One region of the Massilia sp. METH4 genome, then DNA from elsewhere that is predicted to be linked to it. Evidence: riboswitches for the same ligand, from Rfam matches in the RefSeq annotation. Region 1 holds a riboswitch; the other holds the start of a gene.

What was found. A riboswitch is a leader RNA that binds a small molecule or an ion and turns the genes downstream of it on or off. The one in region 1 is predicted to bind thiamine pyrophosphate.
Region 2: another riboswitch for thiamine pyrophosphate. It lies ahead of V6Z91_RS29450 (TonB-dependent siderophore receptor); the one in region 1 lies ahead of thiC (phosphomethylpyrimidine synthase ThiC).

The regions. Positions count from the first base shown of each region.
Region 1 is NZ_CP146614.1:2,776,380-2,783,986, reverse strand. It holds gene thiE (thiamine phosphate synthase) at 247-855, opposite strand; gene V6Z91_RS12330 (hydroxymethylpyrimidine/phosphomethylpyrimidine kinase) at 871-1,674, opposite strand; gene V6Z91_RS12325 (thiazole synthase) at 1,697-2,488, opposite strand; gene thiS (sulfur carrier protein ThiS) at 2,504-2,704, opposite strand; gene thiC (phosphomethylpyrimidine synthase ThiC) at 2,831-4,711, opposite strand; TPP riboswitch at 4,774-4,880, opposite strand; gene V6Z91_RS12310 (hypothetical protein) at 4,977-5,651, shown strand; gene V6Z91_RS12305 (methyl-accepting chemotaxis protein) at 5,835-7,424, shown strand; gene V6Z91_RS12300 (valine--tRNA ligase) at 7,548-7,607, shown strand, end outside.
Region 2 is NZ_CP146614.1:6,767,984-6,775,590, forward strand. It holds gene V6Z91_RS29420 (YciI family protein) at 1-52, shown strand, start outside; gene V6Z91_RS29425 (YciI family protein) at 74-772, shown strand; gene V6Z91_RS29430 (RNA polymerase sigma factor) at 778-2,052, shown strand; gene V6Z91_RS29435 (GFA family protein) at 2,056-2,475, opposite strand; gene V6Z91_RS29440 (Imm26 family immunity protein) at 2,494-2,949, opposite strand; gene V6Z91_RS29445 (hypothetical protein) at 2,974-3,282, opposite strand; TPP riboswitch at 3,478-3,576, shown strand; gene V6Z91_RS29450 (TonB-dependent siderophore receptor) at 3,667-5,760, shown strand; gene V6Z91_RS29455 (ATP-binding protein) at 5,985-6,500, opposite strand; gene pnuC (nicotinamide riboside transporter PnuC) at 6,497-7,120, opposite strand; gene V6Z91_RS29465 (alpha/beta fold hydrolase) at 7,290-7,607, shown strand, end outside.

The DNA.
Region 1 (7,607 bases):
GCGCCACAGATGCCGCCGCTCATCCGCCACCTGCCCGGCGTTTCCGGCCGATGAGCCGCCCTCCCCGCCAGAAAAGCGCTGATTTGTCGCTGGTGGATGAGATTAGTCCTGAAAAACGTGTTCAGCAAGACGCAAATGGCCCGTCATGCCGGGGGGTGCGGCCGCCGATATGTCGGGCCATTTGCGACACAGCTGGGCGCGTTTTCTCGGGGCTGGGAGCGCCGCCATGAATGAATCAGCGCTACCCTAGGCAAACAGCCGGTTGAACGCCCTGGTGGCCGCGGCCACGTCCGGCGCGCCATAGACGCTGCTGATCGCCGCCACCATGTGCGCGCCGCGCGCCACCAGCGGGGCCGCGTTTTCCGGCGTCATCCCGCCGATGACGACGCAGGGTACGCGTACGGCCGCGCGGGCATCGTCGACGATGGCGTGTGCCGTGGTCACCGCATAGCGCTTGACGCGCGACGGATAGAAACCGCCGAAGGCCACATAGCTGGCACCGGCGCGCTCGGCATCGATGGCAAGCTGCAAGTCGCCGTAGCACGAAGCGCCCACGATCTTCGTTGGCCCGACCAGCTCGCGGGCCTGCGCGACCGTGGCATCGGTGCCGCCTACGTGCACGCCATCGGCATCGAGCTCGCGGCACAGGTCCACGAAATCGTTGACGATGAAGGGCACGCCATGGCGGCGGCACAGCGCCAGCAACGCGGTTGCCTGTTCGCGACGCTGTTCCGGCGTCGCCGTCTTGTGCCGGTATTGCAGCAGCGCGACGCCGGCGTCCAGCGCCGTTTCGGTATGGCGCAGCAGCGCCTCGGTATCGTCCCAGTCGGGGGTCACCAGATAAAGTCCCTGCATGATTGTTCTCCTTTCTCAGCGCGACGGGATGCGCTGGCCGGAGGCGATCGCGTACGACGCTTCCAGTGCGCGGTGGGTGTAGGCCTGCGCCCGCGCCAGCGCCTGAGCGACGGGGATCTGATGCGCCAGCAGCGCCGCCACGGCAGCGGCCAGCGTACAGCCGCTGCCATGGAAGCCACCCTCCAGCCTTGGCCAGTGCCAGTTCTGCTGGCGGGCCGGACCCAGCCAGCGGTTGACGACCGACGAGCCGCCGCCATGCCCGCCCGTGACGAGCACGTGCTCGCAGCCGATCTGCCGCAGCACCTGCGCGTGCGCTAGTTCCGCCACGTCGCTCGACGGCGGTGGAATGTCTTGCCGGTGCGCCTTCGCCAGAGCGGCCGCTTCGGGGCCGTTCGGCGTGATCACGGTGGCCAGCGGCAGCAGCGGCGCCAGCGCGGCGATCGCATTGCCGCGCCCCAGCCGGTCGCCGTTGCCGCTCGCCAGCACGGGGTCCAGCACAACCGGCAGCGCCGGGTTTTCCTCGCGCAGCCCGGCGATCACGCGGGCGATCGACTGGGCGTTCTCGGGGCTGCCGGGAATGCCGATCTTCACGGCGCTGATGCGGAACGCGGCGGCCACGGCCAGCGCCTGGCGCAGCACCACGTCGTGCTCGACGGGCAGCACTTCGTGCACCCGGTTGTTGTCCTGCACCGTGAGCGCGGTGATCACGGGCAGTGGATGGGCGTCGAGCGCCGCGATGGCGCCGACATCGGCGGCTATGCCGGCACCGCCCGAGGGGTCGGCGCCGGCAAACACGAGCACGCAAGGGCGATGACTCATAGCTGGTCCTTCATGGCTGGTCCTAGCCGAGCCGGCCGGCCATCGGCGACGATGGGGAAGCGGCGAACTTGCGCGGCATGCGGCCGGCCAGGAACGCGTCGCGGCCCGCCTCGACGGCCAGGCGCATGGCGCGGGCCATGCGCACCGGGTCGCCCGCGGCGGCGATCGCCGTGTTCATCAGCACGCCGTCGCAACCGAGTTCCATGGCGATCGCCGCGTCCGACGCCGTGCCCACGCCGGCGTCGACCAGCACCGGCACCCTCGCCTGCTCGATGATCAGCGACAGGTTCCACGGATTGAGGATGCCCATGCCCGAGCCGATCAGGGACGCCAGCGGCATCACGGCGACGCAGCCGATGTCTTCCAGCATGCGTGCCTGGATGGGATCGTCGCTGCAATAGACCATCACGTCGAAGCCGTCCTTCACCAGCTCCTTCGCCGCCACCAGCGTTTCGGGCATGTTCGGGAACAGCGTCTTCTCGTCGCCCAGCACTTCGAGCTTGACGAGCTTGTGCCCATCCAGCAGCTCGCGCGCCAGTTGCAGCGTGTAGACCGCGTCCTTCGCCGTGTAGCAGCCTGCCGTATTGGGCAGGATCGTGAACTCGGACGGCGGCACCACGTCCAGCAGGTTCGGCGCATGCGGGTCCTGGCCGATATTCACGCGGCGGATCGCCACCGTGATGATTTCCGCGCCGGCCGCCAGGGTGGCGGCACGGGTCTGGTCGAGATCGCGGTACTTGCCGCTGCCCACCAGGAGGCGCGAGCGGTACTGCTTGCCTGCGATGGTGAGCAGGTCATCGTTGTTTGTCTGCATAGTCGTCTCCATTATTCAGCCGCCGCCGATGGCGCGGACGATGTCCACGCGATCCTGCGCATTAAGGGCCACTTCGCTCCAGCGCTGGCGCGGCACCACACTGCGATTGACGGCCAGCGCCAGCGCTTGGCCTTCCAGCTCCAGCGCCGCGATCAACTGGCCGAGCGTCTGCCCCGGCTCCACGGCGCGGGGCTCGCCATTCAGTACGATGTCCATTTCCTGTCCGAACTGTTGTAAAAAAACCCGGGGGACTGTCCCCGATTTTTAGCAACGAAAAGTGTTGTAAATATTCGGGGACTGTCCTGTTGTAAAAAATTGGGGACTGTCCCTGTTGTTGGGTTGCTACGCTTTGCTGTAGAGCTGGCTGCCGCTCTTGACGAATTCGATGGCCTTTTCCTGCATGCCGCTGGCGGCGTAGTCGCGTACTTCCTGCGTGATCTTCATCGAGCAGAAGTGCGGGCCGCACATCGAGCAGAAGTGGGCGACCTTCGACGATTCCTTCGGCAGCGTCTCGTCGTGGAAGGCGCGTGCGCGGTCGGGGTCCAGGCCGAGGTTGAACTGGTCTTCCCAGCGGAATTCGAAGCGCGCCTTCGACAGGGCGTTGTCGCGGATCTGCGCGCCGGGATGGCCTTTCGCCAGGTCGGCCGCGTGGGCGGCGATCTTGTAGGTGATGATGCCTTCCTTGACGTCGTCCTTGTTCGGCAGGCCCAGGTGCTCCTTCGGCGTTACGTAGCACAGCATCGCGGTGCCGTACCAGCCGATCTGCGCGGCGCCGATGCCGGAGGTGATGTGGTCGTAGCCGGGGGCGATGTCGGTGGTCAGCGGGCCAAGCGTGTAGAACGGCGCTTCGCTGCATTGCTCCAGCTGCAGGTCCATGTTCTCCTTGATCAGCTGCATTGGCACGTGGCCGGGGCCTTCGATCATCACCTGCACGTCGTGCTTCCAGGCGATTTGCGTGAGTTCGCCCAGCGTCTTCAGTTCGCCCAGCTGCGCCTCGTCGTTCGCGTCGTAGATCGAGCCGGGACGCAGGCCGTCGCCGAGGCTGAACGACACGTCGTACTGCTTCATGATTTCGCAGATGTCCTCGAAGTGCGTGTACAGGAAGTTTTCCTTGTGGTGGGCCAGGCACCACTTGGCCATGATCGACCCGCCGCGCGAGACGATGCCGGTCAGGCGGTTCGCCGTCAGCGGCACATAGCGCAGCAGCACGCCCGCGTGGATCGTGAAGTAGTCCACGCCCTGCTCCGCCTGCTCGATCAACGTGTCGCGGAAGATTTCCCACGTCAGGTCCTCGGCCTTGCCGTTCACCTTTTCCAGCGCCTGGTAGATCGGCACCGTGCCGATCGGCACCGGGCTGTTGCGCACGATCCATTCGCGCGTTTCGTGGATATGCTTGCCGGTCGACAGGTCCATCACCGTGTCGCCGCCCCAGCGGATCGCCCACGTCATCTTCTCGACTTCCTCGCCGATCGACGAGGTGACGGCGGAGTTGCCGATGTTGGCATTGACCTTCACCAGGAAGTTGCGGCCGATGATCATCGGTTCCAGTTCCGGGTGGTTGATGTTGGCCGGGATGATCGCCCGGCCCCGCGCGATCTCCTCGCGCACGAATTCGGCGGTGATCTCCTGCGGGATGGCGGCGCCGAACGATTCGCCGCGGTGCTGGCGGCCCAGCAGTTCGGCCATCTTGGTGCCCAGCGGGCCGGCCGCCCGCATCGCTGCGATGTATTCGCGGCGGCGCATGTTCTCGCGGATCGCCACGAATTCCATCTCCGGCGTGACGATGCCCCGCTTCGCGTAATGCATCTGCGTGACGCAAGCGCCGGCCTTGGCACAGCGCGGAGTGCGGTGCAGGTCGAAGCGCAAGGCATCGAGCGAGGCGTCGGCCAGGCGCGCCTTGCCGTAGTCGGACGTGGGACCCGGCAGCTCCTCGGTGTCGCCGCGCTCGGCGATCCAGGCGGCGCGCATTGGCGCCAGGCCGGCGCGGATGTCGATGGCCACGGCCGGGTCGGTGTACGGGCCGGACGTGTCATACACGGTCACCGGCGGATTGACTTCGTGGCCGAACGAGGCCGACGTGTCGGCCTGCGAGATCTCGCGCATGGGTACGCGGATATCCGGGCGGCTGCCGGTCACGTAGATCTTGCGGGAATTGGGCAGCGGCGCGATGGCGGCGCTGTCGACTTCGGCCGTGCTGGCCAAGAATTTCTGGTGGGCGTTCATTTGGCTCCTTTGGGCAGGAGCCAGCAAAGGAGATCCGGACGTGCGCGACCAGACTTCAGGTGCGACGAATCCTTGAGCTTCCCTTCGCTGGCATTATCCAGATCAGGTTCGGAGGGTATTTCTCACCCGCGCATGGCTGTAGCCGAGCGCAGGACCCCTAGCGTTTGCCGCCTTCGATGAAGGCAGCGGCGTCATTATAGACACGAACCGTGCCTTTACTGCAAGCACTACCGCCTATAATCGGTATCTCGACGAAAGGATAACGATGCACAAACGGGTGGCCGCCGTGCTGGCGGCGATGCAGATGGGCGTGGCGATGGCGCAACCGCAGGCGCCCGCCCGCACGGCCACGCCGGCGGAACAGGAATCGTTTTTCGACTGGTACAACGCGAATCATGAAGCACGTGGCCTGCTGCGCCCGCAGTTCACCGTGAAGGAGGACGCAGGAAAACGCGGCAAGCGCAGCGCGCGCCAGGTCACGGCCGTGGTGGACGGCCCGGCGCAACGTGCGGTACTGCCCCTGTGCCGCCAGCCCCGCAGCGTGTACGCATACCATGCACGCGCCCGCAAGGATGAGCGCTGGAGCGAAGCGGGCCCGCCGCAGACGCTGGTGTGGATCCACCACCAGCCGCAGTGCGGCGCCCAGCCCGACAATCCCGTGCGCCTCCTGCAACCCTTGCAGGAGATGGACATCCTGATGCTGCTGCAATCCTACCGGTCGATCCTGGGCAGCGCGCGGTTGCTGATGGCCGGGAACACGTCGTGCGCGCCGTCGCGCTCGCGCGCCTTCCGCCTTGCGGGCCTCGATCGCGGCAAGGATGGCTTGCCCGTACTGGTGTTCGAAAGCGATATCGCCAGCGAAGCGCGCGTGTCCGTGCGCCGCACCCGCAACGAACTGCTGCCGTGGGCCGTGGCCTGCACGGCGCCAGACCGCCAATAATTGTTGCATAAAGGCTACATCCGGCTATTCTTCGCCCCTCCGCTCTGCTAAGCCTGCCTGCACTACCGGCGGCCCCACCCCAGCCGCCATCGATGCCCGCGCATCGTCGACCCGCCTCCCACCCCGCGCGACACAAACGGATGCCCGGCATCCACCACAGGATCAACAAGAAAGCGAAAACACATGCGGATCAACCTGCCCGTTACCGGCAATGAAGTCTTCCTCGAGGAAGGCAAGACCATCGTTTCCACAACGGACCTGCAAGGCAACATCACCTACGCAAATCCCTATTTCGTCAGCATTTCCGGCTTCACCGAGGAAGAGCTGATCGGTGCGCCGCAAAACATCCTGCGCCATCCGGACATGCCGGCCGAGGCGTTCGCCGACATGTGGCGCGCGATCCGCCGCGGCTATCCCTGGACCGGCATGGTCAAGAACCGCTGCAAGAACGGCGACTACTACTGGGTGCTGGCCAATATCACGCCCGTGATCGAGAACGGCCAGCCGGTCGGCTACATGTCCGTGCGCACCAAGCCGAGCCGCGACATGGTCGCGCAGGCGGCGGCGGCGTATGCCGCGTTCAAGGATGGCAAGGCGCACGGCCGGCGTATCCAACGTGGCAAGGTCGTGGCCGACGGCCCGCTGCATCGCCTGGCGGCGCGCCTGCGCCCCTCGCTGGCGACCCGCCTCGTCCTGGCCGGCGCCCTGCCGGCCGCGGTGCTGGCGGCGTGCGCGGCAAGCCTGTTCGGCAGCGGCAGCAATGCACTGGCCACACTCGCCGTGCTGGCGGCGCTGGCCGCGCTGTACCTGGGCTGGTCGCTGCATGGCGCCGTCGTCGCGCCGCTGCGCTCGGCGACCGGCCTGGCGCGGCAGATGGCCGGCGGCGACCTGACGGCCAGCTTCGCCGCGTCGCGCGACAACGAAGCGGGCGAATTGCTGGCCGCGCTGCGCCAGATGAGCATCAACCTGCGCAGCATCATCGGCGACGTGCGCAGCAATTTCGCCCATATCGAACGGGCCACCAATGAGATCGCCGCCGGCAATATGGACTTGTCCGGCCGCACCGAATCGCAGGCATCGAGCCTGCAGCAGACGGCGGCCAGCATGGAGCAGCTCAATTCCACCGTGCGGCAAAGCGCCGGCAACGTGGCCGATGCGGACCGCCTTGCCGGCCAGGCCTCCGAAGTGGCGGGCCAGGGCGGCGAACTCGTGTCGCAGGTGGTGAGCACGATGGACGGCATCAGCGCCTCGTCGCACCGCATCCTCGACATCATCGGCATCATCGACGGCATCGCGTTCCAGACCAATATCCTGGCCTTGAACGCCGCGGTGGAAGCGGCGCGCGCGGGCGAAAAGGGGCGCGGCTTCGCCGTCGTGGCATCGGAGGTACGCGCGCTGGCGCAGCGTTCCGCTTCCGCGGCGAAGGAGATCAAGGAGCTGATCGACCAGTCGATCGGCAAGGTCGAAGCGGGCACGAAGCTCACCAGCAGCGCCGGTGCGATCATGGCCGAGGTGATCGCCTCGGTGGCGCAGGTGAAACAGGTGATGAACGAGATCTCGCACACCGCGTCGGAACAGAGCCTGGGCATCGGGCAGGTCAACCAGGCGGTAGCGTCGATCGACGACATTACCCAGCAGAATGCGGCGCTCGTCGAGCAGGCCGCGGCCGCCGCCGGCGAGCTGTCGCAGCAGACGCGCTGCGTGGCGCAGGCGATCGCCGTGTTCAAGGTGCAGAAACAGGCGGGCCGGCGGCCGGCACGGCTGGCGGCATAAGCGCGGCGGCGACCAGCCGCCAGGGGCTGTGCAATTCGCGGGTAAAAGGGGGCGCCGGCCGATGCCGGGGCCCCCTGCCTACTCTATAATGGCCGTTTTCGCCAAAATCACACATCCCGGATCATGGAATTAGCCAAGTCTTTCGAGCCTGCCGACATTGAACAGTTCTGGCGCAGCGAGTGG
Region 2 (7,607 bases), 2.9 Mb from region 1:
ATTACGCGAACAGGAGGACCGGCTGCGCGACCGCATCGCCAGCACCTCCTGACACGATCAGGAGGAGGATGGGATGCACTTCATGGTGATACGGCGCGCCGACGCCGGTTCCGAAAGCGAAGCTTTTCCGGGCGAGCCGCTCGAACGTGCCATGCCGGACGCGCGCTGGCTGCATCCCAGCCGCGAGGCGGTGCGCCTGCACCGCTCCGCCGGGGCCTGGTCCATCGAACCAGGCCCGTTCCCCGCCGGCGAACTGGCGGCCGGCTTCGCGATCATCGATGCACCGTCGAAGGAGGCGGCGATCGAATGGGCGCGGCGCTGGCCCTCGGCCGACGCGGAAGGGCAGGCATTGCTCGAAGTGCGCGAGACCGGGTGCTCCGGCGGCTGCGCCGGCATCGACTCGCAATCGCCGCCGCACCTGACGCCGTACGCGGTGCTGATACGCTCCAGTCCCGCCCTGGAAGCGGAGCTGCCTCCACCGCCGGAAGTCATCGCCCGCATGAACGAGCGCAACGCCAAGGATGCGCAAGCGGGCGTACTGCTGGCGGGCGACGGGCTGAAAGGCACGGCGAAGGGCGCGCGCGTCAAGTTCAAGGGCGGCCGGCCGACGGTCGTCGACGGCCCGTTCACCGAGATCAAGGAACTCATCGCCGGCTTCTGGCTGATCCAGGCCAGGACGGTGGATGAAGCGATCGCCTGGGTGAAAAGCTATCCATTCCCCTGGCCGGATGTAACGCTGGAACTGCGGGCCGTGGCGAGCCCGCGCGCTTGAGCCCAGTGGCATTGAGCAGCGCGGTCCATCGCACCGTCGAGGCGGTGTGGCGCATCGAGTCGGCGAAGATCATCGCCGCGCTGGCGCGCATGCTGCGCGACGTGGGCCTGGCCGAGGAAATGGCGCAGGAAGCGCTGGTCGCGGCGCTGGAAACGTGGCCCGAAGCGGGCATGCCGGACAAGCCGGCCGCCTGGCTGATGGCCGCCGCGAAGAACCGCGCTCTCGACCACCTGCGCCACCGCAGGCTGGCGCAGGACAAGGAGCCGCAGCTCACCTACGAAATCGAAAGCCTGCTGGAAGATGCCGCGCCCGACCTGGAGCGGGCGTTGGAAAACCCGATTGGCGACGACCTGCTGCGCCTCGTCTTCATCGCCTGCCACCCGGTGCTGCCCACCGAAGGCCGGGTGGCGCTCACCCTGCGGCTGCTGGGCGGTCTGACGACGGAGGAAATCGCCCGCGCCTTCCTCGTGCCGGAGCCGACCCTGGCGCAACGCATCGTGCGCGCCAAGCGCACGCTGGCCGAGGCGCGCGTGCCGTTCGAGGTGCCCGTGGGGCACGAACTGGTGCGGCGCCTGGAATCGGTGCTGCAAGTGATCTACCTGATCTACAACGAGGGCTACTCGGCCAGCGCGGGCACCGACTGGATGCGGCCGGCCCTGTGCGACGAGGCGCTGCGGCTGGGCCGCATCCTGGCCGAACTGGTACCGCGCGAGCCGGAGGTGCACGGGCTCGTGGCGCTGATGGAAATCCAGTCCTCGCGCGCCCGTGCCCGCATCGCCGCCGACGGCGCGCCGGTGCTGCTGCTGGACCAGGACCGGGCGCGCTGGGACCAGCTGCTGATCCGCCGCGGCCTGGCCGCGCTGGAGCGGGCCGGCCGGCTCGGCAAGGGCCTGGGGCCCTACGGCCTGCAAGCCGCGATCGCCGCTTGCCACGCGCGCGCCCGCAGCGCCGCCGACACGGATTGGCAAGGCATTGCGGCGCTGTACGATGCGCTGGCGCAGCTGGCGCCCTCGCCCGTCGTTGAGCTCAACCGCGCCGTGGCGCTGGCGATGGCGTTCGGACCCGCCGCGGGTCTCGAGGTGGCCGATGCGCTCGTCGATGAACCCGCGTTGAAGCACTACCACCTGCTGCCCAGCGTGCGCGGCGATTTCCTGTTCAAGCTGGGGCGGTACGAGGAGGCGCGCGAGCAATTCCTGCGCGCCGCGGGGTTGACGCAGAACGAGCGCGAACGGGCGCTGTTGCTGTCGCGGGCGGCGGCGTGCGCGCCGCTGCCGCAATGAGACTCAGGGTACCTCGCGGGCGCCTTCGCCGCGCGTGCGCAGGTAGCGGGGCAGGCTGTCCGCCAGTTGCAGCCAGCGCAGGTGGCTTTGCATGAAGGTGTGGTCGTCCGGCGGCACCAGCTCGGGATCGTCCAGGCTGGCCGTGGTGACATCGAGTTCGCCGGGGGACCGGTCGTCCTCGAACGTCAGCTGCGTGCCGCAGGCGGCGCAAAAGCCGCGGCGCGCGCCGGGACTCGAGTGATAGAAGGCCGGGCTGCCGGCGGAAAAATGCAGCCCGGCGCGCGGTACCGAGAACCATGCCACGCAGGGCGCTCCGCTGGCGCGGCGGCACATCGTGCAGTGGCAAAGCGTGCTGTTGAACGGTTCGGCCGTGACCACGTAGCGCACCGCTCCGCAAAAACATCCTCCCTGGTGCAACTGCATGGCCTTCTCCTTGCAGCCCTAGTCGAGCAATTTCGTCAGCAGCAGCTCGGTCGACCCGTAGCCGAACAGCGAGTCGCTTTCCAGCCCCGCCGTTTCGTAGGGTACCGACACTTCGCGCTCGGGCTTGGCGGGATCGTCCGCGTAGGTGGCCTGCCAGGCGCGCTTCAACGCGTCGGAACGGCGGATGAAGACGGGCACGGGCCAGTCGTTGCGGTCGAAATGCTCGGCGTCGCCGAGCACCGGCCAGCGGCCGTTGGCCAGCGCCATGTCGCCCGTGCGGATGGCCTTGAGGGCATCACCCGCCTTCAGGCCCTGCACATCGGCCAGCATGGGCATCGTGGCCCGCTTCGGCCCGAACAGATAGGCCAGCATGATCTTCCCCTGGGGCGACATGCGGGCGACAAGCCCGGTCGCGTAGCCGCCATTGATCAGTGGCACGGCAAACCAGCTTCCTTCGTGATACGGCTGCTTCATTCGATTCTCATTGTGTGGACTGCCTTACATATTTTCGTCGTAGCGATATTGGGCGGCGATCGGGCCGGCCTTGAACAGCGCATCGCGCAATTCCTTGTCCAGCTTCGGGTCGCGGCGGCGCACCCATTCGATCAGCATCGCCACGTGCTTCCGCGTGCTGTCGCGCTGGCTTGCCAGCACGAGCTTCAGCTCGGGGTCGGTGCAGGCCGCGAAGCGCTGGTTATACATGTCCAGCGCGCCCAGCCGGTCGATCAGCGAGGTCAGCGCACGGTGCATGTCCAGCACCTGGGCGTCCAGGCCCTCGCGGTGTTCAACGACGTGTTCCTGCGTCATGGCAGCCTCCTGTCGGCGTGGAACGATGGACTGACACAAAGGGTCCCACCAAGGGTCACATCAAGGGTCACATCAAGGGTGACATCAAGGATAACATCGAGGGTGATATTGTCGGTCCAAGCCCATGTTTCCACAAGTATAACAATGCGCCCGGACCGATGGCGCACGACATTGTAGTCAAATGTGATAAGCTTTCGGCTTCGCTAGGGGTCCTGGAATGCGTTTTCCGGGTGAGAGATACCCTTCGTACCTGATCTGGATAATGCCAGCGAAGGAAAGCGCAAAGCAGTGTTCGTCACCAGTCGGTTCCTCCGAACCTCCCCGAACTTACCCTCCTGTGCTCCTCGCTGGTTCGACAAAGAACTAGAACTAGAGAGCACACCGATGAACAAGACCACCATCTCCGCCGCCGCGCTGGCCATCGCGCAGGCCACACACGCATCCGCCGCTTTCGCCCAGCAAGCCGACCCGGCGATGACGGAAGTCATTGTCACCGCCGTGCGCGGCGCCGCCGACCGCGCCTCGGTGGCCGGCTTCGCCGAAACGCCGCTGCTGCAAACGCCCGCCTCGGTCAGCGTGATCACGCGCGAGCAGATGCAGGACCTGAACATCCGCTCCACCACCGACGCGGCGCGCTACGACGCCAGCATCAGCGACGCCTACAACGCCGTCGGCTATGCCGAGCAATTCTCGATCCGCGGCTTCAAGCTCGCTAACGCCACCAGCTACCGCAAGGATGGCCTGGCAATTTCGGGCGACACCCAGATCCCGCTGGAGAACAAGGAAAGCATCGAGGTGCTGAAAGGCCTGGCGGGCCTCACCGCCGGCGTCGCCGCGCCCGGCGGCGTGGTCAACTATGTGACCAAGCGCCCCACCAACACCACGCTGCGCTCGGTGCTGTTCGAAGTGAGCGAGCGCGGCACGCTGCTCGGCACCGTCGACCTGGGCGGCCGCTTCGAGGACCGCCGCTTCGGCTACCGCATCAACGTGGCCGGCGAGCGCCTGCGCTCCTACGTGGAAGGCGCGGATGGCCGCCGCAGCTTCGTATCCGGCGCATTCGACTGGCAGATCTCGCCGCGGGCGCTGCTGCAGGTCGACGCCGACTACCAGAAGAAGTCCCAAGTCTCGGCGCCGGGCTTCCAGCTGATCAACAACGTGTCGCTGCCGGACGTGGATCCCGCCACCCTGCTGAACGACCAGCCGTGGAGCTATCCGGTCGCCACCGAAAGCATGAACTTCGGCGCCCGCTTCCAGTACCAGCTGGCGCAGGACTGGAAGCTCGAGGTGAAGGCCAACCGCCACGTGTTCAAGCGCGACGACTACACGGCCTTCCCGTACGGCTGCTCGGCGCAGGAACTGTATCCGGGCTTCTGCGGCAACGGCGACTACGACGTGTATGACTACCGCAGTCTCGACGAGCAGAAGAAACCGCTGGCGGCGCAGGCCATGCTGCAAGGCCGCTTCGCCACCGGCGCGCTGACGCACGACCTGTCGACCGGCCTGGCCTACTACGGCAACAAGGAAAGCTGGGGCGAGGACGTGTACGAGTATGCCGGCACCAGCAATATCTACCATCCGGTCGTCGTGCCGCCGCGCAGCGACCTGCAAACCGGGCCGTCGTTCGTGCAGCGCAAGGACAACGAGCGCGCCGTGTTCGTGCAGGACATCGTGGGCATCACCAGCGAGCTGAAATTGCACGCCGGGGCGCGCTACGTAAAACTGAAGCGCGACGAGCTTGGGGTGGCCCCATCGAGCGCCAGCTTCTGGCTGCCGAATGCCTCGCTGGTGTACAGCCCGCGCGGCAACCTGTCGCTGTACGCGACCTATGCCCGCGGCCTGGAACACGGCGGCATCGCGCCGATGGAGACGACGAACGAGAACCGCGCCCTGGCGCCATCGAAGTCGAAGCAGGTGGAACTGGGCGCCAAGGCGGAAATCGCCGGCATCAGCATGGCGGCGGCGCTGTTCCAGATCGAGAAGGGCCTCGAGTACATCGACGCCACCAATACCTTCGTGCGCAATGGCCAGGCGAAGCATCGCGGTGTCGAATTCTCGGCGCAAGGCAAGGCCACGCGCGAGCTGACGGTCGGCGCCTCGCTGGCCGCGCTGAACACGAAGCAAAGCGGCACCGGGCAAAGCATCTACGACGGCAAGCGGGTGACGAACGTGCCGGCCATCCGCTCCACCGTCTTCGCCGAGTATGCGGTCTCGCCGGCGTTCAAGGTGAACGGCGACTGGCAGTTCGCCGGCAAGAAAGCGTTCGACGAGGAGAACACCGTGTTCGTGCCGAAGTACCACGTGGCCAACTTCGGCGCCTCGTACATCACGCGCGTGAACGACATGCCGCTGGTACTGCGCGCCCAGGTGCGCAACGCCTTCGACAAGTTCTACTGGCGCGACGTCACGCCCGACCTGGGCGGCTACCTGATGCCGGGCCTCGGGCGCACGTTCCGCGTGTCCGCGCAGCTGAATTTCTGATGTTTTACAGCTGAGCTCATGTCCCTTGGTGCCAGGTACCCATGGGACACGGGCTCAGCTATTGCCCAGCATCGGCGTCAGCGGTTGCCAGCCATTCGCCCCGCGGGGAACCGTGTGCGCAGGTTATGCCTGCTAACGCGTAGCAAGTTTTTCTGGCTGAGCCCGTGTCTCGCGGTGCCTGGCACAAGAGACAGCATCAAGAGACAGCACAAAGAGACACGGGCTCAGCCACGCCCCAACACCTCTTCGACCTGCCGCAGCCGCTGCTCCAGCGGCCCGTGAATGCGCACGTGCGGGATCGCGCGGGCGGCGAGTTCTTCGGCGAGGATCGCGTTGACGGCGGCGCTCTGGTCTTCCGGCTCGCGCTGCAAGCCATCCGGCTTCCACGGGATGTCCGGGGCGCACACCAGCGTCACGTCGTAGCGGCGCGCCGTCACCAATTCCCCCAGCTTCGGATCGATACGCCCAAAGTAATGGCGGCTGTACACGGCCGTCATCAGCGGCGTGGTGTCGCAGAACAGGAAACGGCTGGCGCGCGCCAGGGCGAGGTCTTCGCGCGCGGCCTGGGTCTCGGCGATGTGCAGCTGGTCGCCCTCGACCGGCACGCGCTCGCGCAGGTCGACGAACTCGCGCAGGTATTCCGGCACCCACGCGTCCCGGTAGCGCTCGGCCAGCGCCTGGGCCAGGGTGGTCTTGCCCGACGAGGCGCTGCCCACGATCGCCACGCGCATCGTCCTCATGGCAGCACCATCGCTTCGCTCGCCTTTTCGTTGGCCAGCATCGACTTGCGCCAGGCCAGCAGGCCGATCGCGGCCATCACCACGAAGAGCCCGTACAGCAAGGCGGTCAGCATCAGGCCCTTGTGCACGTACAGCGCCACGTACAGCACGTCGACGATGATCCACACATGCCAGTTCTCCAGCTTCTTGCGGGACAGCAGCAGCTGCCCCACGAGGCTGCCTGCGGTGAGGAACCCATCGGCGAACGGCACGTCGGTATCCGTGAACGTCATCAGGAACCAGGCCAGGGCGATGAAGCCCACGATCCAGCCGAGTGCCGCGGCGGCCCTGCCCGCCCCCGGCAGTTGTGTCACGGGCAGGCGCGCATGCGTCTCGTCGCCATGCAGCCACTGGTACCAGCCCCAGATCGACACGGTGATGAACACCAGCTGCAGGCCCATGTCGCCGTACAGCTTCGCCTCGAAGAACACCACGCCATACAGTGCCGACGAGAGGATCGCGAACAGCCACGCCCAGTGGTTCTGGCGGATGTTCAGCCAGACGGTGGCGATCGACAGCGCGAAGGACAGCAGTTCGAGCGGTGTGGTGGAGAGGCCGAGGAGGTGGAGGGTTTCGTTCATGAGACAGCTCAGGGGGACGGCGGATTATGCCACGGGGGTGGCCGCCGAACCATATCGGCTGGCATACAGCGTGGATCACGGCCTCGATCGATGAGAATTCTCACCAATTATTGCATATTGTTAATTTTAGTGGATTGCAGAATAATGGACGAAATTTTCACGTATCCTCATGAACCGCTCATTCCTGCTCCTCTTCGCCCTGCCCGCCCTGCCCGCATTCGCCCAGGCGCCGGCCGCCACCATCCCGATTTCCGCCTTCGTCAAGCAGGAACAATTCGCCCAACCCCGGCTGTCGCCTGACGGCAAGCACCTCGTCGTCACCGTGCGCATGCCGATCGGCAAGCGCGACGTGCCAACGATGACGTTCTACAGCCTGCCCGACCTGAAGATGGAAAGCGTGGTGCGCCTGCCCGCATTCCAGGTGCCGCTCACGTATGACTGGGTCAGCAATACCCGTCTCGTGGTGCGCAAGGGCCGCGAGGAAGGT